Regions from separate parts of the Micromonospora sp. FIMYZ51 genome, predicted to be linked through region 2. Evidence: riboswitches for the same ligand, from Rfam matches in the RefSeq annotation. Region 2 holds a riboswitch; the other holds the start of a gene.
What was found. Region 2 has a riboswitch for cobalamin ahead of QQG74_RS20965 (cell wall anchor protein). Riboswitches for the same ligand answer to the same signal wherever they lie in the genome.
Positions count from the first base shown of each region.

Region 1: another riboswitch for cobalamin. It lies ahead of QQG74_RS14085 (ribonucleoside-diphosphate reductase subunit alpha); the one in region 2 lies ahead of QQG74_RS20965 (cell wall anchor protein).

Region 1 covers NZ_CP134706.1:3,077,669-3,085,535, forward strand. The annotation lists gene QQG74_RS14065 (aldo/keto reductase) at 1-744, shown strand, start outside; gene QQG74_RS14070 (acyl-CoA desaturase) at 794-1,849, opposite strand; gene QQG74_RS14075 (aldo/keto reductase) at 1,965-2,837, opposite strand; gene QQG74_RS14080 (cold shock domain-containing protein) at 3,091-3,504, shown strand; cobalamin riboswitch at 3,560-3,769, shown strand; gene QQG74_RS14085 (ribonucleoside-diphosphate reductase subunit alpha) at 3,899-6,274, shown strand; gene QQG74_RS14090 (transposase) at 6,288-7,463, opposite strand; gene QQG74_RS14095 (ribonucleotide-diphosphate reductase subunit beta) at 7,785-7,867, shown strand, end outside.
Region 2 covers NZ_CP134706.1:4,694,323-4,702,189, reverse strand. The annotation lists gene QQG74_RS20985 (MFS transporter) at 1-1,192, shown strand, start outside; gene QQG74_RS20980 (hypothetical protein) at 1,356-1,502, shown strand; cobalamin riboswitch at 1,638-1,774, shown strand; gene QQG74_RS20975 (peptidase) at 1,870-2,913, shown strand; gene QQG74_RS20970 (hypothetical protein) at 2,951-3,439, shown strand; cobalamin riboswitch at 3,517-3,659, shown strand; gene QQG74_RS20965 (cell wall anchor protein) at 3,777-5,249, shown strand; gene QQG74_RS20960 (hypothetical protein) at 5,246-6,208, shown strand; gene QQG74_RS20955 (energy-coupling factor transporter transmembrane protein EcfT) at 6,243-7,454, shown strand; gene QQG74_RS20950 (ATP-binding cassette domain-containing protein) at 7,451-7,867, shown strand, end outside.

The DNA of each region.
Region 1 (7,867 bases), 1.6 Mb from region 2:
GGCACCAAGGTGTACCACCCGATGTCCGAACTGCCAAACGACCGAGGGCTCTCCGCCCGGAACATCATCGCCTCCTGTGAGGCGTCGCTGCGCCGAATGGGTACGGACTGGATCGACCTGTTCCAGATGCACCACGTCGACCGGGACGCCCCCTGGGACGAGGTGTGGCAGGCGATGGAGACGCTGACCCGCCAGGGCAAGATCCGCTATGTCGGCTCGTCCAACTTCGCGGGCTGGCACCTGGCCGCGGGCCAGGAGGCCGCCATCCGGCGGCAGTATCTCGGCATCGTCTCGGAGCAGTGCGTCTGGAATCTGGTGAGCCGGCACGTCGAACTGGAGCTGGTGCCGGCGGCCCAGCACTACGGCATCGGCGTGCTGGCCTGGTCACCACTGCACGGTGGACTGCTCGGCGGGGCACTGCGCAAGCAGGCCGACGGCACCGCGGTGAAGTCGGCACAGGGCCGGGCCATGGTGGCCCTGCGCACCCGGCACACGGAGATCGTTGAGTACGAACGGCTCTGCGCCGAGGCGGGCCTCGACCCTGCTGAAGTGGGCACCGCCTGGGTGCTGAGCCGCCCCGGGCTGACCGCCGCGGTGATCGGGCCGCGTACCCAGGCGCACGTGGACTCCGCGATCCGGGCGCTCAACCTCACTCTCCCCGACGACCTGCTCAAGCGCCTGGACGAACTCTTCCCTCCGATCGGCAACGGCGAACCGGCCCCGGAGGCGTGGCTCGGCGGTTGACTCCCGACCGGCGGGTGACGAAGGTGCCGGCCGGGAATCGACCCGGCGCCTACCCTGCGGCCCGGCCAGCCCGCCGGGCCGCGGCATGCTCGGCCCGGGCGGATGCGCCCACCTCGTGCAGGTGCCGCAGCGCTGCCCGGTAGGAGGCGACGAGGCCGGTCTGTTCGTACGGGACGCCGATCTCGGCGCAGTACGCCTGCACGATCGGCTGGGCCCGACGCAGGTTCGGCGTCGGCATGCCGGGGAACAGGTGGTGCTCGATCTGGTAGTTCAAACCGCCGAGCGCCGCATCGACCAGCCGGCTTCCCCGGACGTTGCGGGAGGTCAACACCTGCTTGCGGAGGAAATCCTCGGCACCGGTCGGATGCGGCATGCCCTTGTGGTTGGGTGCGAAGGTCAGGCCGAGGTAGACACCGAACAGCGCCTGGTGCAGCACCAGGAAGGCGACGGCCTGTAGCGGCGAGAGCACCAGGAAGAGCGCGGCGAGGTAGCCGACCGCGTGCAGGACCAGCAGTACGCTCTCCACCCCACGCCGCTGCACCGTGCCGGTGCGCAGCGCCTTGACGCTTGACACCTTCAGGCTGACCGCGAGCAGGGTGAGCAGCGGGAAGAAGAGGGCGGCCTGACGCCTGGTGATGAAGCCCTTCAGCCCACGACGACCGACGGCCGATTCGGCGGCCCAGACGAGCACCTCAGGGGCGACGTCCGGGTCGAGATCGTCGTGGTTGGGGTTGTTGTGGTGCCGGGTGTGCTTGTCCATCCACCAGCCGTAGCTCATCCCGACACCGAGGTTGCCGGCCAGCAGCCCGGCCACCGCACTCGGCCGGCGGGTGCGGAACACCTGGCGGTGCGCCAGATCGTGGGCCACGAGTGCGACCTGGGCGAAGGCGACGGCGAGGAACACCGCCGTGATCAGCTGCCACCACGAGGAACCGACCGCGAAGAAGACCGCCCAGCCGCCGACGAGCATGAGCGTGACGACGCTCAACCGGACGATGTAGTAGGCGGGCCGGCGGCGCATCAGTCCCGCGTGTGTGATCCGGCGGGACAGGACGGCGAAATCGCTGCCAGTCGTCGTCTGCGACCGCGTCAGTGTAGTCGTCATGCCTACAGCAGACCGTCTGCGGCCGACGCGGTCAGGAGCGCTATCCCCTCTGCCGACGGGGTGCTAACACCACCGTGCGTCGGCGGTCGGCGAGCCGGACCCGGGTCGCTCCCCGTCAGGCTGCGGCGGCCAGCGCCTCGTACTCCGCGTCGGTGAGCCGCACCTGGGCGGCGGCCACGTTCTCCTCCAGGTGGGCCACCGTCGACGTGCCGGGAATGGGCAGCATGACCGGCGAACGGCGGAGCAGCCAGGCGAGCGCGAGTTGGGCGGGCGTCGCGCCGTGCTCGGTCGAGATCTTGTCCAGCGGGCCGCCCGGCCGGGCCAACTCGCCGGTGGCGATCGGGTACCAGGGGATGAACGCGATGTCGTTGCCCTCGCAGTAGGTCAGGACGTCCTCGGCGGCGCGGTTGGCCACGTTGTAGAGGTTCTGCACCGAGGCGATCGGTGCGATCTCCCGCGCCGCCTCGATCTGCTCGACGGTGACCTCGGAGAGGCCGATGTGCCGGATCTTGCCCTCCTGCTTCAGCCGGACCAGCTCGCCGATCTGGTCGGCCAGCGGCACCTTCCGGTCGATCCGGTGCAACTGGTAGAGGTCGATGCTCTCCAGGCCGAGGTGACGCAGGCTCAGCTCGCACTGCTGGCGCAGGTACTCCGGGCGGCCCACCGGCCGCCATTCGCCCGGACCGCTGCGGGTCAGCCCGGCCTTCGTCGCGATGACCAGGTCGTCGGCGTACGGGTGCAGCGCCTCCCGGATCAGCAACTCGGAGACGAACGGACCGTACGAGTCGGCGGTGTCGATGAAGGTCACCCCGAGTTCGTACGCCCGGCGCAGCACCCGGACCGCCTCGGCCGGGTCCTTCGGGTCACCCCAGACGCCCGGCCCGGTGATCTGCATCGCCCCGTAGCCGAGTCGGTCGACGGTCAGCTCCCCGCCGATGCGGTACGTGCCGGAGTCCTTCGCGGGCTGGGTGCCGCCTGCATTCGTCATGTCTGTCGAAAACCCCACTGTCTCGATTCTCCGTCGGTGCCCAATCTATCCCCGTGGTCCGGTCGATGCCGGCCAACGAGGTACCGCGAGCGCGCGGCGGGTGAGGGGCGTCACCACCCGCCCGGCCAAAAAACTTGGCCGGCAACCGCCGCCGGGGACCCGGCGGGCAGCCGAGACGGCATACGATGCAACATGACGGGCGCCGGTCGCGCCCGGTGTTAGCGGATTGTTGTGGTGAGAGGAAGTGGATGGCGTGGCGGTACGGCAGGGCAAAGTCATTCGGTTCAACGTGGACAAAGGCTATGGATTTATCGCGGCTGAGGGCGGTGACGAGGACGTCTTCCTGCACGCGTCGGTGCTCCGGGACGTGCACCCGCACGAGTTGCGACCCGGCATGCTCCTTGAGTACGAGGCCGTCGAGGGTAACGACGGCGTCCGGGCCGTGCTGGCCCGCCCGGCAAATGGCGTGGAGATAACCTCCCGCCCGATCTCCGGTTCCGACTCGGCCGACGCGGACACCTGCGATGTCGTCGGCCGCTCGGAGTACGAACGCTTCGTGACCGACCTGCTCCTGTCGTCGTCGTCGAACCTGACCACTGGCGAGGTGCTGAAGATCCGGTCCGGTCTGGCCCGCTATGCGCTCGACCGCAAGTGGCTGGACGCCTGACGGCGACTCGCCCGACACACCATCTGGTGTTGCCCTTCGCGCATCCCGCCCATATATGGTGTCACCCGTAGCTGGTTCGACCATCAAGCCGTGGTGGTCGAGGCAAGAGGGAACCCGGTGCGAGTCCGGGACTGCCCCGCAGCGGTGAGTGGGAACGACCGCCGTCAACGAAGCACTGGACCGCATGGTCTGGGAAGCGACGGCCAGTAGGCGACTTTCGTCATGCCCACGAGTCCGAAGACCTGCCAGCACGCCGCACGCGTCGCGTGCGGCGGTCGAAGGCCGCGCGGGACGGCCGACGCCTCAGCCGGTCAGCCGTGGCATGCCGTGACTGACCGGCGGCGTCCCTCCCGCGCGCCCGTCGACCTCGGCGACAGGCGCGAGGAAGGGAAACATGACGGTGACCCAGGAGCAGGCGGGGCCAGAGCACCGCCGGCACGCGATGCGGGTTCGTAAACGCAACGGCGACACCGAGCCGGTCGATGTCAACAAGATCGTCAAGGCGGTGGAGCGCTGGGTCGCCGATCTCGACGAGGTCGACCCACTGCGGGTGGCGACGAAGACGATAAGCGGCCTGTACGACGGAGCCACCACGGCGGAGCTGGACAAGCTGTCGATTCAGACTGCGGCCGAGCTGATCGGCGAGGAGCCGCAGTACTCGAAGTTGGCGGCGCGACTGCTCGCCGCGTTCGTGGACTCCGAGGTCCGCGGGCAGCAGGTGGCGAGCTTCAGCCAGTCGATCCGGTACGCGCACGGCCTGGGCCTGATCGGGGACGCCACCGCGGCGTTCGTGGCCGCCAACTCGCGCAAGCTTGACGACGCCGTCGACCCGGACGGTGACCTGCGATTCGAGTACTTCGGTCTGCGTACCGTCGCGGACCGGTACCTGCTGCGGCATCCGCAGACCCGCCTGGTGGTGGAAACCCCGCAGTACTGGCTGCTGCGGGTCGCCTGCGGGCTGTCGCAGACGCCGGGCGAGGCGATCGGGTTCTACCGGCTGATGTCCAGCCTGGCGTACCTGCCCAGCTCGCCGACGCTGTTCAACTCCGGCACCCGGCACACCCAGATGTCCTCGTGTTTCCTGGTGGACTCGCCCCGCGACGAACTGGACTCGATCTACGAGCGGTACCACCAGGTGGCCAAGCTGTCGAAGTTCTCCGGCGGCATCGGCATCTCCTGGTCGCGGGTGCGTGGCCGCGGCGCGTTGATCAGGGGAACCAACGGCCGGTCGAACGGCATCGTGCCGTTTCTCAAGACGCTCGACGCCGGGGTGGCGGCGGTCAACCAGGGCGGTCGTCGCAAGGGCGCGGCCTGCGTCTATCTCGAACCCTGGCATCCCGACATCGAGGAGTTCCTGGAGCTGCGGGACAACACCGGTGAGGAGTCCCGGCGTACGCACAACCTGAACCTGGCCAACTGGATCCCGGACGAGTTCATGCGGCGGGTCGAGGCCGACGGCGAGTGGTCGCTTATCGACCCGTCCGACGCGCCCGAGCTGCCCGATCTGTACGGCGAGGCGTTCGACGAGGCGTACCGGGCGGCCGAGAAGCAGGCGGTCCGCACGGTCCGGGCCCGTGACCTGTACGGGCGGATGATGCGTACCCTCGCCCAGACCGGCAACGGGTGGATGACCTTCAAGGACGCGGCGAACCGGCTCTCCAACCAGACCGGCGCACCGGGCAACACCGTCCACCTGTCGAACCTCTGCACCGAGATCCTGGAGGTCAACAGCGACACCGAGACGGCGGTCTGCAACCTCGGCTCGGTGAACCTGGGCGCGCACGTCACCGCCGACGGCGTGGACTGGGCGAAGCTGCGCGCGACCGTCCGTACCGCTGTGGTCTTCCTCGACCGGGTGATCGACATCAACTACTACCCGGCCGAGCAGGCGGCGGCGTCGAACCCGCGCTGGCGTCCGGTCGGCCTCGGGCTGATGGGCCTCCAGGACGCCTTCTTCACGCTGCGCCTGCCGTTCGACTCGGCCCCGGCCCGGGAGCTGTCGACCCGGGTACAGGAGGAGATCTTCCTGACCGCCCTGGAGACCTCCGCCGGGCTCGCCGAACGGTTCGGCCCGCATCCGGCGTACCCGCAGACCCGGGCGGCAACGGGTGAGCTTCATCCGGACCTCTGGGGTGCCGAGGTCGGCCAGCCGCAGCGGTGGGCCGCGCTGCGCGAGCGGGTCGCCGCCCACGGTCTGCGGAACTCGCTGCTGGTCGCGATCGCGCCGACCGCCACCATCGCCTCGATCGCCGGCTGCTACGAGTGCATCGAGCCGCAGGTGTCCAACCTGTTCAAGCGGGAGACGATGTCCGGCGAGTTCCTCCAGATCAACACCTACCTGGTCGGTGAGCTGAAGGCGCGCGGGCTCTGGACGGGGTCGATCCGCGAGCAGATCAAGCGCGCCGAAGGATCGGTGCAGGGCATCGCCGAGCTGCCCGAGGACGTACGCGAGCTGTTCCGCACCGCGTGGGAACTACCGCAGCGGGCGCTGATCGACCTGGCCGCCGCCCGCGCACCGTACATCGACCAGTCGCAGTCGCTGAACCTGTTCCTGAGCGCGCCGACCATCGGCAAGCTCTCCTCGATGTACCTCTACGCCTGGAAGTCCGGGCTGAAGACCACCTACTACCTGCGCTCGCGTCCCGCGACCCGCATCCAGCAGGCCACCGTCGCCGTCACCCCGGCCGCCCGGCCGATCGTCGCGGTGGCCGACGACGAGGCGTTGGCCTGCTCCCTGGAAAACCCCGAAAGCTGCGAGGCGTGCCATTAACGCTTCCCCACCGCTACTGCCGGGAGATTTCTGGCTCGGACTGCGCGTTACCACTTACCCAGAGGGAGGTGATCACGTGTCTTACGTCGTCGGCACCAGCACAGTCGCGTTCTACCGTGGCGAGGATCGCCCTCGCGGCGTTCCGGTCGCGGCAGGCGGTGTGTCCGCACCTGTCGCACCGGAAAGTTCGCACACCCAACCCGAGGCGTTCCTTGGCTCTCGTTCCGCACTGCGAGCAGGTCATTGTGGTGTAGGCGGGCGGCACCAACACCACCTTCCGGCCCGCCCGCATGCCACGCTCGATCAGTTCCCGTTTGGCAGCGCCGATCGCGGCGTCCGCAACCTTCCGCGCCATGGTCGTGCGGGTCAGGAACGTTGGCTTAAAGTCCTCTACGGCGATCACGGAGTGGTTGTCCACGATTCTCTTGGCCCATTGGCGGGCGTCGTGGGTGTTCTGCCGGGCTGCCTTCTTGTGCAGTCTGGCGGCCTGCCGCCGGGCCCGCAGGTAGCCCTTCGACGGAGGGCTACCTCGCGGGCGGCGTCGGCGATTCATCGTGCGCTGCGCACGGGCCAACTCGGCGCCGCACCGTTTGCGGTAGCCGAGGTGAGGCAGGTCGTAGGTCGGGTCGGTGGTGGTCGCGGTCGTGGTGACACCCCAGTCCACGCCGATCGCCCTGTCGGCAGTCGGAGCGGTGCACGCTTCGCGTCGGACGACGAACGAGACGTACCAGTGCCCCAACGAGTCTTGGTAGACACGCACACTGGTCGGCTTGGACGGCAGTTCCCGGGACCAGACCACCGGGATCGTGATGCCACCGGCGAGACGCAGACGGTGCCCCCGGATAGCGAATCCCCGCAAGGTGTATTCAATGCTTGGCAGTGTCTTTTTGCGGGCCTTCACGGTCGGACGACCCCGTCCTTTGACCTTGTAGGAGTGCTGAAGGGCGAGCGCGTAGGTGCGCACAGCCTGCTGCTGGGCGACCACGGATCCTTCCCGCAGCCAGGGGGAACGGGCGCGTGCTTCGGTGAGCAGCTTCGACAGTTTGCCGAAGGTGGGGTTACGACCGGTTCTTTGCTGGTGGACGGCTTCGTTCCACAACCACCGGCACCGAGCCCACTCGGCCAGCAGTGCGTCCTGGGTGGTCGCGCCAGGACGCAACCTGTAGGTGTAACGCACTGTCTGATCCATAATGGATATGGTAGCGACGGCGCTTCATTACCGGTGGAATCGACACCCCCCGACTCAAAGAATTCCGCGAGGTGTCCGCCGAACGCGAGGCACCCCACCGTGGAGCGGGAAACGCTATGTCGCACGTCACGGCTATAAAGATCTAGTCTCCGAGCTCACGGCCCAGGCTGCCCACTGACTCTATGCGCCATCAGCAATCTCGTCGCCACGGCTGGCGGCGGGACCTTGGAGGTTGTCACACGCTATGTCGAAAGCCAACGCAACACCTGACCACCGTTACCTCCCCTTGGCTAAAGCCAAGGGCTTCGCGGGCGGATTCTGATGACCACCGTTTCTGAACCCAGCACCGGCCGGCGGCACCTGCTGCTCGACCCCGGCATGGACCTGACCCTGCGGCCGATGCG
Region 2 (7,867 bases):
GTTCCTGGCCGGCCTCACCCTGCTGCTGCCGAAGATCATCGACATCATCGTGCATCCGATGCTGGGCAGCCGATCCGACCGGGAAGCGCGCAGCAGCGGACACCGGCTCGGCATGCTGCGGGTCGGTCTGCTGCTTCCGGTGGCCATGGTGGCGATGTTCTCGGTGCCCGCCGGTTTCTCCGGCGCATCGGCGGCGCTCTGGGTGGGCGGCTGGTTCATCGCCGGCAACCTGCTTTTCGCGTGTTTCCAGGTGCCCTACCTGACCACCCCGTCCGATCTTCGAGTCGGGTACCACGAGCGCACCCGGGTGTTCATGTTCCGGATGCTTTTCCTCACCTTCGGGTTGCTTGGTGCCGGTGTGGCCGCACCGGCGCTGGTGGAGTCGGGACAGCGCGGCGACTACGGCTGGATGGCCCTGCTGCTCTCCGGCGTCATGGTGATCTCCGGGCTGGTCGCACTGACCGGGGTACGGCGTCTCACTGCCCACGCCGGTTTCCGGATGCCCGACCAGCAGGCGGCCCACTCGACCATCGGTGACATCGCGGTCGCCTGGCGGGACCCCGACTTCCGTGCGCTGGTGCTGTCCTACCTGTTCACCGGCACCACTACTCACCTGTTCCTCGCAGCGCTGCCGTTCTACACCAAGTACGTCTTCGACAACTCTGGGCTGACCGCCGTGTTCATGGGGGCGTTCCTCGGTCCAGCGGTCGTCGCCGGTCCGGTGTGGATGCAGGTGTCCCGGCGCATCGGCAAGCAGCCTGGCCTGCTGATCTGTCAGGCGGTCTTCGTGGCCGGTTCGCTGGCGCCGCTGCTCGGCTACGGCACCGGGCCGGCTGTCGCGGTGGTCGGCGTCCTGGGCGTCGCGTTCGCCGGGCTACAGCTGTTCGCGTTCTCGATGGTCCCGGATGCGGTCGCGGCCGCCGAGCAGCGTGGTACCGTCCGGGCTGGCGCCTACACCGGTGTCTGGACTGCCACCGAAGCCACCGGCACCGCAATCGGCCCCTACGTGTACTCGGCCGTGCTCGCCCTAGGCGGCTTCATCTCCACCACCGAGGGGCAGACCGTGACGCAGCCGGAGTCCGCCCACACCGCCCTGTTGATCGGCTTCACCGTGGTTCCGGCGGTGCTGATGGCCGCGGCGCTGACATTCCAAGTGCGCTGGAAGCTGGACCGGACACGCCACACCGGTTGAGCGTTGCGTGCTCAGGCCGGCACCGGTCGCCGAGCGAACGCTCGCATGGCCAGCGTCCCGAGCATCGAGCCGGGAGCCAGCAGCCAGAATGCCCAACGCTTTGGTCGCCGCACAATCACCTGCCGGTGCGCCCGTACGATCCGACTACGGTCCGTCCACGCCCATGCCCCAGTTTCCGGGGTTTCTCGACCAACTGGCGATCGAAGCCCTCGATCCCCTGGTCACCCCGCCGTCCTGGCTCGCCGACGCCTGGAGCGATGACCCGGCATGGCGTCGAACCATCGACGATGCGCGGCACGACGTTCGGTAGCGGCCGGACTCGGACCTGTCGCAGGTTCGAGAGGTGAGGGGCACACACCTTGTGTGCGCAGCGGAACCAGCGCGGAGAAGTGACATAAGGTGTTTGTTCGGTTGCGGATTGACAGCGGCCGTATGGCGAACGAGACTGGCGCGACAACTGAACAGCCGCGTGTACGTGCGGGGGAAGTCCGGTCCAAGTCCGGCGCTGGCCCGCAACGGTAGGCCACCGGGGCGCATTCCCGGTGGCGAGCCCGAATACCTGCCGTACCCGTGAGTCCTGCTCCTCACCCGTCGTGGCCCACGGGTCGGAGGCCGGTCAACCGTGTCCTCACGGGCGGCCGGGTTCTGACGACCGCCGGGCCGGAAAGGCGCTTCCGATGGTCGTTCGCCTGAGCCGGCACCGCCTGCTCGCCCTACTCTGCGGTGTCGTCGCCGCCCTCACCCTCGCCACACCGGCGCTTGCCACCCCCATCCCGGTGGGTGCCGTCCGCTCGGATGCGGCCGCAGGTTGGTTGGCCCGCCAACTGGTCGATGGGGAACGCTTCGAGGCCGTTTTTGACGGCGTCGCGTATCCCGACCAAGGGCTGACTCTCGACGCGGTGTTCGCGTTTGCCGCTGCCGGTGTCGCCGACGACTTCGGCGCACCGGCACTCGCCTGGATTAGCCAGCCTAGTGTCCGGGACGGGTACATCGGCGACGGCACCACGGAGGCATACGCGGGCGCGACCGCCAAACTCGCGCTGGCCGTCGCGGTACGCGGCGGCGACCCGACCGACGTCGGGGGTGTGGACCTCATCGCCCGGTTGCGATCGCTTCAGACACCCGGTGGCCGGTTCACCGACCAGTCAGCGTGGGGCGACTTCAGCAACGCCTTCAGCCAGTCCTTCGCGATTCTTGCGCTGAAGCGGACCGCGCAGGGTGTGCCGGCGGTCGCCGCCGGCTGGCTGGCCGGCACCCGGTGCCCGGACGGCGGCTACCCCCTGCTGCCCGCGCAACCGGTATGCACCTCCGATGTGGATGCCACCGCCCTGGTGGTGCAGGCGTTGCGGGCCGCCGGCCGATGGGCCGACGCTGCGGCTGGCTTGCGCTGGCTGGTCTCCGTGCAACGTGCCGACGGCGGGTTCACCAACATCGACGGAGTAGCCAACGCCAACAGCACCGGGCTGGCGGCGCAGGCGCTGCGCGACGGTGGCCGGCCGCTGGCCTGGCTGCGGGCTCGCGTGTTCCTGGCCGGATTGCAGGTCGGCTGCACCGCGCCCCCGGCCAATCGGGGAGCGGTCGACTTCGACGGCGGCGCCTTCGACCCCGGCACTGCCATCCGCGCCACCGCTCAAGCCGTCCTGGGGCTGACCGGTACCGGATACGCCCGGCTCTCCACCACCACCGCGACCACCGGCGCACCCACTCTTGTCTGCCGCTGACCCCTCCGACACAACCCGTACCACCGAAGGAGTGTCCATGTTCCGTGTCCACAATCCCGTCCGTCGGTGGCTCGCGAGCCTTGTGGCGGCCGGTGTCGTCGCCGTCGGGCTGGTCGCTGTCGAGCCGTCTCCGCAGGTTGCCCAGGCCGCCGCGTGCACCGGGACGTCCGGAGTCACCGTGGTGGTCGACTACGGCTCACTCGGCGGCGGCGTCCAGGTGGCGTGTGCGCTCGGCGACCCGGCCACTGGGCTGGCCGCCCTACAGGGTGCTGGTTTCACGGTGACCGGTACGCAACGGTGGGGGTTGGCCTTCGTCTGCCGGATCAACGGCCAGCCGACCGCCGCGACGGAACCCTGCGTCAATACCCCGCCGGTCAGCGCGTACTGGTCGTACTGGCACGCCTCCGGCAGCGGTGCCGCGTGGACGTACAGCACGTCGGGAGCGACCAGCTACAACCCGGCGCCGGGCACGGTGGAGGGCTGGTCCTTCGGCTCCGGCGCGGCACCCAGCATCACCGCCCCCTGACGTGGCTATGTCCGCCATGAACCGTTGACGTGCCGGGTGTCGACCGCCACGCTGGCGCCGAGAGGCGACCAGGCGGTACGGTGGCGACACCCGGTGCGCCGGGTACACAACTGAATACGTCCTGTTCGGGGGGAAGCCGGTAGAAGCCGGCGCTGACCCGCAACCGTGAGCGAGACCTGTCTCGCGAGCCGGAATGCCCCGCACAGGACGAGCGGCTTCCACTGTCGAGGTCTACAGGGTGGAGTCCGGGCAACCGAGGTACGGCAATCCGTCGTGGATTGTCCTCCGCCGGTGCCTTCCGGAGCTTTCACCGACCGCTCTGCGAAAGGCACCCCGCATGCCCACGTTCCCGCTCCGGCGCCTCGGCGCCGGTCTCGGCAGCGCCACCGCCATGGCGCTCGCCATCGTCGCGGCCACCCCCATCGGCGTGACTGCCGCGCCGTCGCCGATCCACACCGCCGCCGCGCGCGACGCCGCGACCTGGCTCGCTGGTGAGTACGCCGACGGAGTTCTGCCAGGCCCTTTCGGCGGCGAGGACTGGGGGCTGAGCATCGACGGAGTGATCGCCCTCGCCGCCACCGGTGTAGCTAGCTCGACTCGGCAGGCGGCGACGGCGCAGATCGCTATGCACGTGCGGTCCTACAACAGCTACGACGACTGGGGCATCGAGAGCTTCACCGACGGCGGCGCCACCGCGAAACTGCTCTACGCCGCCTCCGCCGCCGGTGCCGACCCCACCGACTTCGGCGGCTGGGACCTACGCGCCGAGACCCTGGCCCTGATCTCCGGGGCGGGCACCGGCCACCAGCACGGCCGGATCACCAGCCGGACCACCGAGGCGACCGGCCCGGACCCGAGCAATACCTTCGACCAGTCCTTTGCCGTGCTGGGCCTGGCCCGCAGCGGTGGCGTGCCGCAGCAGACCGTCGACTTCCTCATCCGGCAGCAGTGCACGGCCGGCGGTTTCCGGCTCTATCCCGACGCGGACGGCGCGCCGTCGCCGTCCTGCGACGCTCAGGCCAACGCCACCCTCGACGTCGACTCGACCGCCATGGCCGTTCAAGCCTTGCTCGCGACCGACGTCACCGGCGCGGACGAGGCCGCACAGCGCGGCGCGGACTGGCTGGTGACGCAGCAACGCACCGACGGATCGTTCGGCGGGTCGGGGCCGACCAGTGGCGCGAACTCCAATAGCACCGGCCTCGCTGGGCAGGCGCTGGCCGCAGCGGGACGCGACGCCGAGGCGGCGCGGGCCGCGCAGGCCCTGGCGACGCTGCAGCTCACCACCGCCAACGGCGGCGCCGCGGCGGCCGATGCCGGTGCCGTCGCCTACGCCAGCGACGCGCTGACCGAGGCGGTACGCGAGGGAATCGCCGCGAACTTCCGGGATCAGTGGCGCCGCGCCACCGCCCAGGCGCTCCTCGGGCTGGCCCAGATACCGCTGGGCCGGATCGGCCTCGATCTGCCGCCCTCCGGCGAACCCACCTCGTCGCCAACCGTGCCACCGAGGCCGACGGGGTCGCCCACGCCCACCGCCGCACCAACGCCCTCTGGCTCACCGACCCTGACCGCGTCACCCACGCCGACCACCTCGCCCACCGGCGGTCCGACGCCGAGCGTCGTACCGTCGACACCCACGCCGACCGTGACAGCGTCGACTCCCACCTCCCCTGTCAGCAGTCCCGCCGCAGGCGGGCCGGGTCGCCTGCCGACCACCGGTGCGGCGATCGGCGGGTACGTGCTCATCGCGCTGCTGCTGCTCGGTGGGGGAGCGGTGCTGCTGGTGCTCGGCCGCCGGCGGGCCACATGAGCACCCGGGCGACCCGGACCGCGTTCGTTCTCGCCCTGGCCGCCACCACCGTCCTGGTCGGGCCAAGGCCGGCTGTGGCTGCCGGCAGCGCCGGCTACTGCCCGGACACCGGCGGCGTCACCGTCGTGGTGGACTTCAAGGAACTCGGTGGCGGCACGGTCGTCCGGTGTGCCCTCGGCGACCAAACCACCGGATTGGCAGCGTTGAAGAACGCTGGCTTTCAAATCACGGGCACGCTGCGCTGGGGCGAGGGGTTCGTCTGCCGGATCGGGGGCAAACCCTCGGCCAGCGAGGAAAAATGCGTCGATACGCCCCCGGCCAGCGCCTACTGGTCGTATTGGCACGCACCCAATGGCGGCAGCTGGACGTACAGCGACAAGGGTGTGCTCAACCGCAAGCCACCGGCAGGCAGCTTCGAAGGCTGGTCGTTCTCCCTGAACCGCAATTCCGACAACGCCCCCCGACCGGCGGTGGCACCCACCCGGCCAGCACCTCCGCCGCGCACCACGCCACCGGCACCACCTTCCCGCACCACACCACCGGCCCTGCCTGGGCGTACCACGGCACCGGCGTCTCCAGCCCGTTCCTCCTCGCCGCCGAACGTCCCACCACCGGTCGCCGGTGCCCCTGTCGGGTCGGCCGGGCCAGGCGGCAGCGCGCCGACCGGAGCGGTGGGCACGTCAGCCACCGCCGCCGCTGGTGCGACGTTCTCCGGAAGCCCGCCTGTCCCAGCGACGGAGGCATCGCCGACAGAGGCGGGCGGCCCGCCACTCGGGGCCGCGCCCGCAGCATCATCGGCCGAGTCGACGAACTCGCTCCCGCCGACCGAGACAACCGCCGCCCGCGACACCGACGGGCTACCGTTTGGCACCCTGGCTGGGCTGCTCCTACTGGTCGCGCTCGCTGGTGGCGGGGTCGTCGCGGCTCGCCGCCGGCGGGCCGCCGAACCGGATGACTGAGCAGGTCGCCGCTGGCAGCGGCGCAGTCCAGCGGATGTCGGTGGCACGGTTGGCGACCCGACCCGATACGGCGGGGCCCGGACGGCTGCCGCGGCTGCTGCATCCGGGCGCCTGGTGGCTGTGGGCGCTCGGCCTGGCGACCGCCGCCAGTCACACCACCAACCCGCTGCCTCTGGCGCTGCTCATCGCCGCCGCCGCGCTGGTGGTCGTCCGCCGCCGCGGCGACGCTCCCTGGGCGCTGGCGTTCCGGCTGTACCTGGTGCTCGGCGCGGTGATCGTGGCCATGCGGGTGGTGTTCCGCCTTGTCTTCGGCGGCGGACAAGGTGAGTTCATTCTGTTTCACCTGCCGGCGATCCCGCTGCCGGAATGGGCGGCCGGCATCCGACTGTTCGGGCCGGTCGCCGCCGAACAACTTCTCGGCGGCTTCTACGACGGACTGCGCCTGGCGGCGATGCTCGTATGCCTCGGTGCCGCCAACGCCCTGGCCAACCCGAAGCGCCTCCTCAAGGCGGTTCCCGGCGCCCTTTATGCGGTCAGCACAGCCGTGGTGGTCGCGCTGTCGGTGGCTCCGCAACTGGTCGAGAGCGTGCTGCGGGTACGCCGGGCCCGCCGGCTGCGTGGTGCTGCCGGACAGGGTCTGCGCGCCCTGCGGGGCATCGCCCTGCCGGTGCTGGCCGACGCCCTGGACCGATCCCTTGTCCTGGCGGCGGCTATGGACTCCCGCGGCTACGGCCGCACCGCCGCGATACCGGCCGGCCAGCGAGCTCTCACCGGTGGGCTGGTGCTCGTCGGGCTGGTCGGTGTCTGCGTTGGCACGTACGGGCTGCTCGATGCCACCGTGCCCGGCTACCTCGGCTTGCCGATGTTGCTCGCCGGGCTGGCGGCGGCCGTCATCGGGATGCTGCTGGCCGGCCGTCGGGTCCGCCGTAGCCGCTACCGGCCGGATCGCTGGCGGATCACGGAACTCGCCGTCGCGGGCTGCGGGGTGGCCGGCGCCGCGGTGATGATGGGCGCCGGATCCGTGGACCCGTCCCGGCTTTACCCGCCGGTCAGCCCGCTGACCTGGCCTGAACTGACCTCGCTGATGCTGCTGGCCGTGGTGGTCGCGGTGGCGCCGGCCTGGCTGGCACCGCCGCCGACGCTGGCGGCAAGCCCTGCTTCGCGACTGCCGTCCACCCCACCACTGAACCGTACGGCCCGTAGCGCACCGAGCCGCGACACCACGCAGCCGGAGGCGCGCCGATGATCGAGTTTGACCGTGTCACCGTCCACTACGCCGAGACCCGCGAACCGATGCTGCGCGAGGTGAACCTGCACATCCCTGAGGGAGAGCTGTGCCTGGTCGCCGGCCGCACCGGTGCCGGCAAGTCGACCCTGCTGCGGGCCATCAACGGGCTGATGCCGCACTTCACCGGCGGCACCCTGTACGGCACCGTCACCGTGCAGGGCCGCGACACCCGCAGCTACCCTCCACGCGACCTGGCCGACGTCGTCGGAGTCGTCGGCCAGGACCCGCTCGCCGGCTTCGTCACCGACACCGTCGAAGAGGAACTGGCCTACGGCATGGAACAACTCGCCCTGCCCGCGTCGGTCATGCGTAAGCGCGTCGAGGAGACCCTCGACCTGCTCGGCATCGCGGAGCTGCGAGACCGCCCACTG